Regions from separate parts of the Streptomyces sp. NPDC002176 genome, predicted to be linked through region 2. Evidence: riboswitches for the same ligand, from Rfam matches in the RefSeq annotation. Region 2 holds a riboswitch; each other region holds the start of a gene.
What was found. A riboswitch is a leader RNA that binds a small molecule or an ion and turns the genes downstream of it on or off. The one in region 2 is predicted to bind cyclic di-AMP.
Positions count from the first base shown of each region.

Region 1: it holds a riboswitch for cyclic di-AMP, as region 2 does, so the genes downstream of both, ACI2LY_RS27625 (transglycosylase family protein) here and ACI2LY_RS25465 (M23 family metallopeptidase) in region 2, are expected to answer to the same signal.
Region 3: it holds a riboswitch for cyclic di-AMP, as region 2 does, so the genes downstream of both, ACI2LY_RS22195 (C40 family peptidase) here and ACI2LY_RS25465 (M23 family metallopeptidase) in region 2, are expected to answer to the same signal.

Region 1 is NZ_JBJDQW010000006.1:433,537-436,798, forward strand. Features, by position in the region: gene ACI2LY_RS27615 (cytochrome P450) at 1-306, shown strand, start outside; gene ACI2LY_RS27620 (transglycosylase family protein) at 430-1,452, shown strand; cyclic di-AMP (ydaO/yuaA leader) riboswitch at 1,655-1,833, shown strand; gene ACI2LY_RS27625 (transglycosylase family protein) at 1,838-2,539, shown strand; gene eno (phosphopyruvate hydratase) at 2,845-3,262, shown strand, end outside.
Region 2 is NZ_JBJDQW010000005.1:569,026-572,287, forward strand. Features, by position in the region: gene ACI2LY_RS25455 (dihydrofolate reductase family protein) at 1-673, shown strand, start outside; tRNA gene ACI2LY_RS25460 (tRNA-Met) at 739-812, shown strand; cyclic di-AMP (ydaO/yuaA leader) riboswitch at 1,073-1,241, shown strand; gene ACI2LY_RS25465 (M23 family metallopeptidase) at 1,251-2,276, shown strand; gene ACI2LY_RS25470 (aldo/keto reductase) at 2,331-3,262, shown strand, end outside.
Region 3 is NZ_JBJDQW010000004.1:659,553-662,814, reverse strand. Features, by position in the region: gene ACI2LY_RS22205 (8-amino-7-oxononanoate synthase) at 1-550, shown strand, start outside; gene ACI2LY_RS22200 (ATP-binding protein) at 773-1,243, shown strand; gene ACI2LY_RS22195 (C40 family peptidase) at 1,323-1,796, opposite strand; cyclic di-AMP (ydaO/yuaA leader) riboswitch at 1,800-2,013, opposite strand; gene ACI2LY_RS22190 (hypothetical protein) at 2,355-2,663, opposite strand; gene ACI2LY_RS22185 (ATP-dependent Clp protease proteolytic subunit) at 2,671-3,262, opposite strand, start outside.

The DNA.
Region 1 (3,262 bases), on a different contig from region 2:
GCGGACCGCGACCCGGAGCGGTTCGCCGACCCTGACCTGCTGGACCTCGGCCGCCGCGACAACCAGCACCTGGGGTACGGGCACGGCATCCACTACTGCGTGGGCGCCCCGCTCGCCCGGCTGGAAGGCCAGACCGCGCTGGCCACCCTGCTCACCCGGCTCCCGGATCTGCGGCTGGCGGCCGATCCGGCCGAACTCCGCTGGCGCGGCGGGCTGATCATGCGTGGACTGCGCACGCTGCCGGTGGAGTTCACACCGGTTGGTCCCAGTCGTGAAAACACACATGACGGACGTTCAACTATGTGATCTTCACGTGATCTGTGCGGCATGAACTTGTGACAAGCGATCGTCTGCCGCTACGTTCACCCATCAGTGTGGCGCCGAGCACCAGTTGCCACGCCGTACTGCTGTCGCACGAAAGGCAACCGCATGCTCTCCGGGAACGGTAGGCACCGTCGACCCCGCCAGGCTCCGGCGCTCCTCGTCGCGGCCGGCGTGACCACGTCCGCCATCGCCATCCCGCTCCTCGGGGCGGCGAGCGCGAACGCGGCCGACGGCACCACCTGGGACAAGGTCGCCGAGTGCGAGAGCGGTGGCTCCTGGAGCGCCGACACCGGCAACGGTTACTACGGCGGCCTCCAGATATCCCAGGACGACTGGGACAAGTACGGCGGCACGCAGTACGCGGCCAGCGCCGACCAGGCCAGCCGTTCGCAGCAGATCTCGGTGGCCGAGAAGATCCTCGCCGAGCAGGGCACCACCCACTGGGCCACCTGCGCCCTGCTCGCCGGACTGACCTCCGACTCCGCCTCGGTGGACGTCGACACGGGCGTCAGCGAGTCCCCGTCCGCCGACCAGGGCGGCTCGGACAGCGGTGCCGACCAGTCGAGCGAGGCTCCCGAAGCGGGCGCTTCGTCCGATGGTTCCGACTCGTCCGGACTGGGGGATTCGTCCCCGTCGTCCGACTCCTCCGCCAAGGAGACCGGCAAGCCGTCCGCGAGCGCCGACGAGACGGCCGGTTCCGGCCACTCCGGCAAGGACACCGACACCTCCCGCTCCGGCGGCTCCGCGCCCGCCGCGTCCGACGGCGGCTACAAGGGCGGCGGTTCGGCCCCCAGTGCCCCGGCCGCCAAGGAGTCGGACGACTCGTGGGAGACCGGCGGCTCCTGGAGCCTGGTCGACACCGGCGACCTCGGCGGCGGTGGCCGTCACCGGGGTGGTAGCGCCGAGGAGAGCGTGACGGAAGGTCAGCACGCGGCCGCCACGGGCCGCCACGCCACCGCCTCCCCGAGCGGCTACACCGTCCGCGACGGTGACACGCTCGGCTCCATCGCCGACTCCCTTGACGTGGCGGGCGGCTGGGAGGCCCTGTACGCCGCGAACAAGCAGGCCATCGGCTCGGACCCGAACCATGTCGACCCGGGGCAGACCCTGAAGCTGCCGGGCGAATAGGGCCAACAGGCTTCATGTAGCGGCATTTGACGCCCCGCTATCCTCTTATATGTCCTATTTGGCGAAAGTGTGGGATGACTCTCAGAAGACCTGATCGTTTTTGAAATTCGCCGCGAGGCGTGTCTACGGTCGGGACCGCTCGTCACCACGAGCACCCGTGGCCGCAACGCCGAATCCTGCCAGCGGCCGTCGGGGACAATCGTCGCGTCAAGCGCCGTAGGCAGGAGCGGGGGACCCAAGGTAGGTGCCCGAACCGGTGATTGACGCCGGGACGGGCTTGGGGTGGAGCCACGCCTTCCGGAAGTACCAGGGAGGGGTGGCCGGGCAACTCAACCGGCCCGAACCCGACAGCTCACCTCGCAGGCGTCGGTGAGGGGATCGATCCATGCTGTTCTCCAGCAAGGGCAAGCGCCGTCGCCCGTCCAAGACCGTCCGTGTCCTCGCGCTCGCCGGTGTCGCCGGTGCGGCCGTCGCGGGCCCGGTGATGGCGTCGGGCAGCGCGTCCGCCGCCACCGGTTCCGAGTGGGACGCCGTCGCCCAGTGCGAGTCGGGCGGCAACTGGTCCATCAACACCGGCAACGGGTACTACGGCGGTCTGCAGTTCTCCGCCTCCACGTGGGCCGCGTACGGCGGTACGCAGTACGCCGCCACCGCCGACAAGGCGAGCAAGGAACAGCAGATCACCGTCGCCGAGAAGGTGCTCTCCGCCCAGGGCAAGGGTGCCTGGCCGGTTTGCGGCACGGGCCTGTCCAGCACGCCGTACAGCGGCTCGGCCGCCCCGGCTCCCTCCACGGACACCAAGACGGAGGACAAGGCCGCGGCCGACACCTCCGACCGCACCTCCGACGACCAGGCCGCGTCCCGCTCCACCGAGCGCCCGGACGCGAGCAAGACCGTCACCACCCCGACCGGTGACAAGGTCAAGAAGGGCGATGGCGAGTACAAGGTGGTCAAGGGCGACACGCTCAGCTCCATCGCCACGAAGCACAAGGTCGACGGCGGCTGGAAGAAGCTGTACGACCTGAACAAGGACATCGTCGAGAAGGCCGACTTCATCTTCCCCGGCCAGATGCTGCACCTGAAGTAACCGCGACCCGCTCACGGGGTCGGCCCCCAGCCCGATCGGCCCCTGAGCTTCCGGTCCTTCCACGGACCCCCGCCCCGGCGCGCTTCCCCCGCGCGCCGGGGCGGTGCGCGTTCCGCCCCCGGCCCGCCTGTTGCCCAGAACCCTTTGTTCCGGGCCTGAACAATAGGTACGGTCTCCCTGCACCACCCCGTCCACGAGGCGGTCGGTCGATGGCCGGCACCCCTGGGACGGTTAGGCTCTAGACGCAAGGCATGCCATCCGGCGCGCCCCGCACTCATCGCGTCACATCCACGAAGGAGATGCTCGTGCCGTCCATCGACGTTGTTGTAGCTCGGGAAATCCTGGACTCCCGAGGCAACCCCACGGTCGAGGTCGAGGTCGGCCTCGACGACGGCAGCACGGGTCGTGCCGCCGTCCCGTCCGGCGCCTCCACCGGTGCCTTCGAGGCCATCGAGCTGCGTGACGGTGACCCGAACCGCTACCAGGGCAAGGGTGTCGAGAAGGCCGTCCTCGCCGTCATCGAGCAGATCGGCCCGGAGCTGGTCGGCTACGACGCCACCGAGCAGCGCCTGATCGACCAGGCCATGTTCGACCTGGACGCCACCGACAACAAGGGCTCGCTCGGCGCCAACGCCATCCTCGGCGTCTCCCTCGCCGTCGCCCACGCCGCCTCCGAGGCCAGCGACCTGCCGCTGTTCCGCTACCTGGGCGGCCCCAACGCGC
Region 2 (3,262 bases):
CGAGGGCGGCGGCACCGTGCACACCCAGCTCCTCCAGCAGGGCCTCGCCGACGAACTCCAGCTGGTCCTCGCCCCGCTCTTCGTCGGCGACCCGGCCGCCCCCCGCCTCTTCGGCCCCGGCGCCTACCAAGGCGGAAGGCTCCGGCTGACCGACTCCCGCCGGATCGAGGACGTCGTCCTGATGCGCTACGAGCCCACCGCCCCCGGCACCGGCCCGCTGGACACCGCCGCCGACCGGCACTGGCTGCGCACCGCCTGCGAGCTGGCCGGGCTCTGCCCGCCCTCGGCCACGGCCTTCAGCGTCGGCGCGGTGGTCGTCGCGGCGGACGGCACCGAGCTGGCGCGCGGCCACTCCCGCGAGGGCGGCGACCCCGTGGTCCACGCCGAGGAGGCCGCGCTCGCCAAGCTGGACCCCGCCGACCCGCGCCTGCCCGGCGCCACCGTCTACAGCAGCCTGGAGCCCTGCGCCCACCGCGCCTCCCGGCCCGTCCCGTGTGCCGGGCTGATCCTCGCGGCCGGAGTACGCCGGGTCGTCACCGCCTGGCGCGAGCCGGACACCTTCGTCACCGCGGCCGACGGCTCCGGAGTGCTCGGCGCCGGGGGCGTGCAGGTGGTGACGGTGCCCGAGTACGCCGCACTCGCACAGTCGCCGAACGCTCACCTCGCGCTCTGAGGCCCACGTCACGGCAGCGTGTGTGCATCGGGCCCCGCGGATGACGTATGCTTGAGACACAACGACGCGGGGTGGAGCAGCTCGGTAGCTCGCTGGGCTCATAACCCAGAGGTCGCAGGTTCAAATCCTGTCCCCGCTACTGAAGACTCAGGGCCGGAATCCAGTAAATGGATTCCGGCCCTGAGTGTTTTCCGGGACGGCTGGTGTTGTTGAGTCACCAGCAAAACTCCTGTGACTCCTGAAGCGCGGTCAACTCGCCCTGTTCGCGATGTTCCTGACCGATACGCACCCCGTCAGATCATCAAACGATCAAGCTGAACGGGCTTGGAATCCAGTGCGCGTGTCTATTAACGTTCGATAACGCAGTGCGGTCGTTACAGCCGTCAGCAGAGACGGCGCCGTGCGCACACGCCGAATCCCGCAAGGGAACCGGGGACCCACCACTTTGGGGTGAATCGCGCCCCGATCCGCCGTGCACCACCCTCGGAGCACGTCGGGTTTACGCGCGTAGGAGACCTTCCTGCTCCGAACCCGTCAGCTAACCCGGTAGGCGGAGGAGGGAAAGGAGTGCGCCCGCGTGGCGTCCAACCGGCCTGCCCCACAAGCCCCGTTCGCGCCGGACGCGAGTGAGCCCTTCGCCTATGGCGCCCCCCGTGCCGAGGACGGCGCGTGGGAGGAGTGGAACCCCACCGAGGAATCCCTACCCCCTGTACGCGGCCGTCACCGGGTGGCCAAGCAGCGCGGCGGCGGACTCGCCCGCAGCTCCACCGTGCTCGGCGTCGGTGTCATCGCCGCCGTCGGCGCGGGCGGCATGGCCAGCGCCAACACCGGCAAGCCGCCCGTGTCCATCGCCATGCCCGACCTGCCCTCCGTGGGCTCCCTGATCGACGGGCACCACGCGGAAGCGCCCGCCGCCTCCCTCGCCGGTGTCGCCACCGCCACGGCCACCGCCACCGACGACTCCACCGCCGACGCGGGCGAGGCGCTGCGCAGCCGGATCATGGCCCAGGCCGAGCGGCAGCAGAGCAAGGCCGACAGCCGGGCCACCGCGGCCGCCGTCGCCAAGGCCGACCAGCAGGCCGCCGAGGCCGCCGCCAAGGCCGCGAAGGAAGCCTCCGTGAAGGCCGCCGCGGCCAAGGAGAAGGCGGAGGCCGACGCCGAGAAGAAGGCCGAGGCGGCTCGCCTCGCCACGCTGGCCAAGCAGTACACGCTGCCGACCTCCTCGTACACGATCACCTCGACCTTCGGGCAGGCCGGTTCGATGTGGTCCTCCGGGTACCACACCGGGCTCGACTTCGCCGCGCCCACCGGCACGCTGATCAAGGCGATCCACAGCGGCACCGTCACCGAGGCCGGCTGGGCCGGGGCGTACGGCTACCGCACGATCCTCACCCTGGACGACGGCACCGAGCTGTGGTTCTGCCACCAGTCCTCGATCAGCGTCAGCGCCGGGCAGAAGGTGTCCACCGGCGAGGTCATCGGCCGCGTCGGCGCCACCGGCAACGTCACCGGCCCGCACCTCCACCTGGAGGTCCACCCCGGCGGCCAGCCCACCGGCATCGACCCCGGCGCCTGGCTGCGCGGCAAGGGGCTCACTCCCTGAGCGAGTGACCCCGACCCGGAATGGACGGGGCCCGAGTGATCGTTGAGGAGAGACATGACTGCTTCTCCGCGCAAGCTCGGTTCCTCCTCCCTCGAGGTCTTCCCGCTCGCCCTCGGCGGCAACGTCTTCGGCTGGACCGCCGACCGGGACACGTCCTTCGCCGTCCTCGACGCCTACCGCGCCGCGGGCGGCAACTTCATCGACACCGCCGACTCCTACTCGGCCTGGGTCGAGGGCAACAAGGGCGGCGAGTCCGAGACGCTCATCGGTGAGTGGGTGCGGGCGCGGGGCGTCCGCGACCAGGTGGTCATCGCCACCAAGGTGAGCCAGCACCCGGACTACCAGGGTCTGGGCGCCGCCAACATCAAGGCCGCCGCCGACGCCTCCCTGCGCCGCCTGGGCACCGACCACATCGACCTCTACTACACCCACTTCGACCAGCCCGAGGTGCCGGTCGAGGAGATCATCGGCGCGCTGGACGAGCTGGTGCGGGCGGGCAAGGTCCGCTACATCGGCGCCTCCAACATCAGCGCCGAGCGGCTGAAGGAGTCCTTGGACTTCTCCGACCGCGCGGGCCTGGCCCGCTATGTCGCCCTCCAGCCGCACTACAACCTGGTCTCCCGCGACACCTACGAGGGCCCGCTCCAGGACGTCGCCGCCCGCGAGGGCCTGTCGGCCGTCCCGTACTTCGCGCTCGCCTCCGGCTTCCTCACCGGCAAGTACCGGCCCGGTACGACCGTCGACAGCGCCCGCGCCGGTTCGGCGGCCAAGCACCTCGACTCCGAGCGCGGCCAGAAGGTGCTGGCGGCCCTGGACGAGGTCGCCGCCGCCCATGACACCGCCGTCGCCACCGTCGCCCTGGCCTGGCTCGCCGCCCAGCCGACGGTCGCCGCGCCCATCGCGTCGGCCCGCACGGTCGACCAGCTCCCGGCGCTGGTGGACGTGGCCGAGCTGAGCCTGACTCCGGCGGAGCTGGAGCGGTTGAC
Region 3 (3,262 bases), on a different contig from region 2:
CGCCCACGGGCTCGGCGTGCTGGGGGAGGGCGGCCGGGGCGCGGCGCACGCGGCCGGGCTCGCGGGCGCGGCCGACGTGGTGGTCACCGCGACGCTGTCCAAGTCGCTGGGCAGCCAGGGCGGGGTGGTGCTGGGCCCGGCGCGGGTGATCGGCCATCTGGTCAACACCGCGCGGACGTTCATCTTCGACACCGGACTCGCCCCGGCCGCCGCGGGGGCGGCGCTCGCCGCGCTGCGGCTGCTCCGGCGCGAACCGGAGCGCCCGGCGCGCGTCCGGGAGGTCGCCGCCGAACTGCACGCCCGGCTGACCGCCGAGGGTCTGTCGGCGGTCCGCCCGGACGCGGCCGTGGTCTCCGTACGGGCGCCGTCCGCCGACGCCGCGGTGCGCTGGGCCGCCGACTGCCGTGCCGAGGGTCTGTCGGTGGGATGTTTCCGCCCGCCGTCGGTCCCGGACGGCGTCTCCCGGCTGCGGCTGACCGCCCGCGCGGACCTGTCCGGGGCGGAGATCGAACGGGCCGTTCGGGTCATCACCGCCGTTCGGCCCAGCTGAGGTCGGGAAAAACCCCGTCAAATACGGGCGCACGTCGCAGAGTTCACCCCGTTGAGCGACAGATGTCCGCGTATCTGGGGGGTTGGTTCCCCGGACCGGCCCCGTGATGGCAGGGTGACCTGCACGCACCAGAGCGGGACCGTGTCCGAAGCCTCCGCCCCGCGTCGCCGCGCGGCGTGTGGGAGGTCGGCGGGCCGCCCGTGGGAAAGGGACGACTTCGCCATGGCAGACCATCTGGAAGCATCCGTCACTCTGCCGAGCGATCCCGCCTCGGTCTCCACGGCCCGGTCCTATGTCGTGGGCACCCTGATGGGCTGGGGGCTGCCCTCGGACGACGAGGTGGCCGACACGGTGCGCCTCATCGTCTCCGAACTCGCCACCAACGCCGTCCAGCACACCCTGGGCCAGTCGCCCACCTTCACCGTGGACATCGTGCTGGCCAGGGACGAGCTGCTGCTCATCGGGGTGACGGACAGCCACCCGCGGCTGCCCAAGAGGCTCCCGGCGGCGGTCGCCCAGGACAACGGGCGCGGCATGGCCATCATCCGGTGTCTCACCGTCGAGTGCGGCGGCAAGCTCCGGGTCCGGCCGACCCGCGAGGGCGGCAAGACCGTCTTCGTCGAGCTGCCCTGGAGCGTCCCGGACCGGCCGCTGACCGTCACGGCCCGCCCGGAGCCCTCACCGGCCCGCTGAGAGCCCCGGCGGGGCCAGGAACCGGCTCCGGGGCGCGTGTACGCCCGCGGAAGCCGTCCCCAGCCGTGTTCCGGCGCCGCTAGTTGACCCGGCCGTACCAGACGCTCTTGGTCCAGATCTTCTGGAGCCGCACCACGTCCCCGGACTTCGGCGCGTGCCAGATCTTGCCCTTACCGGCGTAGATGCCGACGTGGTAGACGCTGGAGCCCGAGTGGAAGAACACCAGGTCACCGGCCTTGCGGTGGCCCGAGGAGATGTGGTGCGTCTTGTTGTACTGCTGGGCGGCCGTCCGCGGCAGCTTCTTGCCCGCCTTCTTGAACGAGTACAGCGTCAGGCCCGAGCAGTCGAAGCGGCCCGGCCCGGTGGCTCCGTAGCGGTAGGGGGCGCCCTTCTTGGACGCGGCGACCTTCAGTGCCTTCGACGCGGTGGTCGCGGCGGAGGCGTCGGTGGCCAGTCCCGGCACCATGATCGAGCCGCCCACGGCGGCCAGGGTGAGGGCCGAGGCCGTACCGGCCCGGGCCATCAGCGACGGGACACGATTGAGCGCAGTCATGCGCAACCCTTCGTCAGCCGCCTGTGAAGGATGACCTGTCGGATTCGGGCTGGCGAAGTTGCCCGGCCGTGTCACCACGGCTTCACCCCAAGGGCTGCTCGGCACGATCGTCCGCGTCTCGCGGACATCCGTCCCGGCGACCCGTCTTGCTCGGGTCCTCCACTCCTGCCGATGCACTTCTGTCGACCGGTCATCCGGGTGGCGGCAGGACTCGGCGTCCGCCCGGATGCGCCCCGCCGTTGTGGCGGGGTCTTGTCGTCAGACAGGGATCTTGGCCCACTCCTGTCCGAAAATCCCAATGGAACCGGGGGTTTGTGGTGTTACTCACCACTCACCCGTTCGGGTGGACAGGGGTATGTCCGAGCCGCCGTCAATTCCCCTGCATGGCCCCGGACCTGGGATTCGATCGCCGCGCGTCGGCCCGCCGGGCGCGCCGCGCGCAACTCGGCGGGTCCGGAAACGGGCGCGGAGATACACCGGTCGGCGGTAGCACGTTCGGCCCGTTTCGGCGCGGCGGACGACACGCCGTGCCCCGTCCGGCCGACGGCGGTGTCCGGCTCAGCCGACGTCATCGGGCGGGAGCGCGACGCGCGCGGCCCGGCGCTCCCCGTCCAGCACCCGGAGCGCGTGTGCCAGCGTGCGCCCGTACAGCTCCGCCTCGCCCCGCCCGTGCATCAGCGCGAGCGCGTCACGGAGCGCGGCCGCCGTGCGCACCAGCGCCTGCGCCGCCCTGAGGGCCCGGTACGTGTCCCCGTGCCGGGCCGGGTTGATCCGGCCCAGCAGGTCGGCCGCCTCCAGATAACGGTCGATCAGCTCGCCCTCGGCGCGGGTCAGCGCGGGCAGCGGCGGCAGCTCCTCCGGCAGCACGGCCCGCTCACCGGGCGCCGGGCAGCTGCTTGCGGTCGCGTACGACGCCGTCGACCAGGCCGTGCTCCAGGGCGCCGGTGGCGTCCAGCACCCGCTCCCGCTCCAGATCCGCGGTGACGGTGGCGGCGTCCCGGCCGGTGTGCCGCACGAGCAGCTCCTCCATCAGCTCCCGCGCCCTGACCAGCTCCGCCGCCTTGATCTCCAGGTCGCTGGGCTGCCCCTGCACCGGCTCGGTCAGCTCCGGCTGACGCAGCACCACCCGCGAGCCGGGCAGCGCGAACCGCTTGCCGGGCGTACCGGCCGCGAGCAGCACGGTGGCCACCGAGGCGACCTGGCCCAGGCAGTACGTCCCCACGTCGCAGCCGACGTAGCGCATCGTGTCGTAGACCGCCGTCATGGCGTGGAAGTCGCCGCCGGGGCAGTTCAGGTACAGCGTGATGTCCCGGTCCGGGGCGGCGTGTTCGAGCTGCATGAGCTGGGCGATCACATCCGTGGCCGCCGTGTCGTCCAGCGGCGTGCCCAGGAACACGATCCGGTGTTCGAACAGCTTGGAGTACGGGTCGAGCGTGCGGCGGACGCCTCCGTCGCGCTCGGTGAAC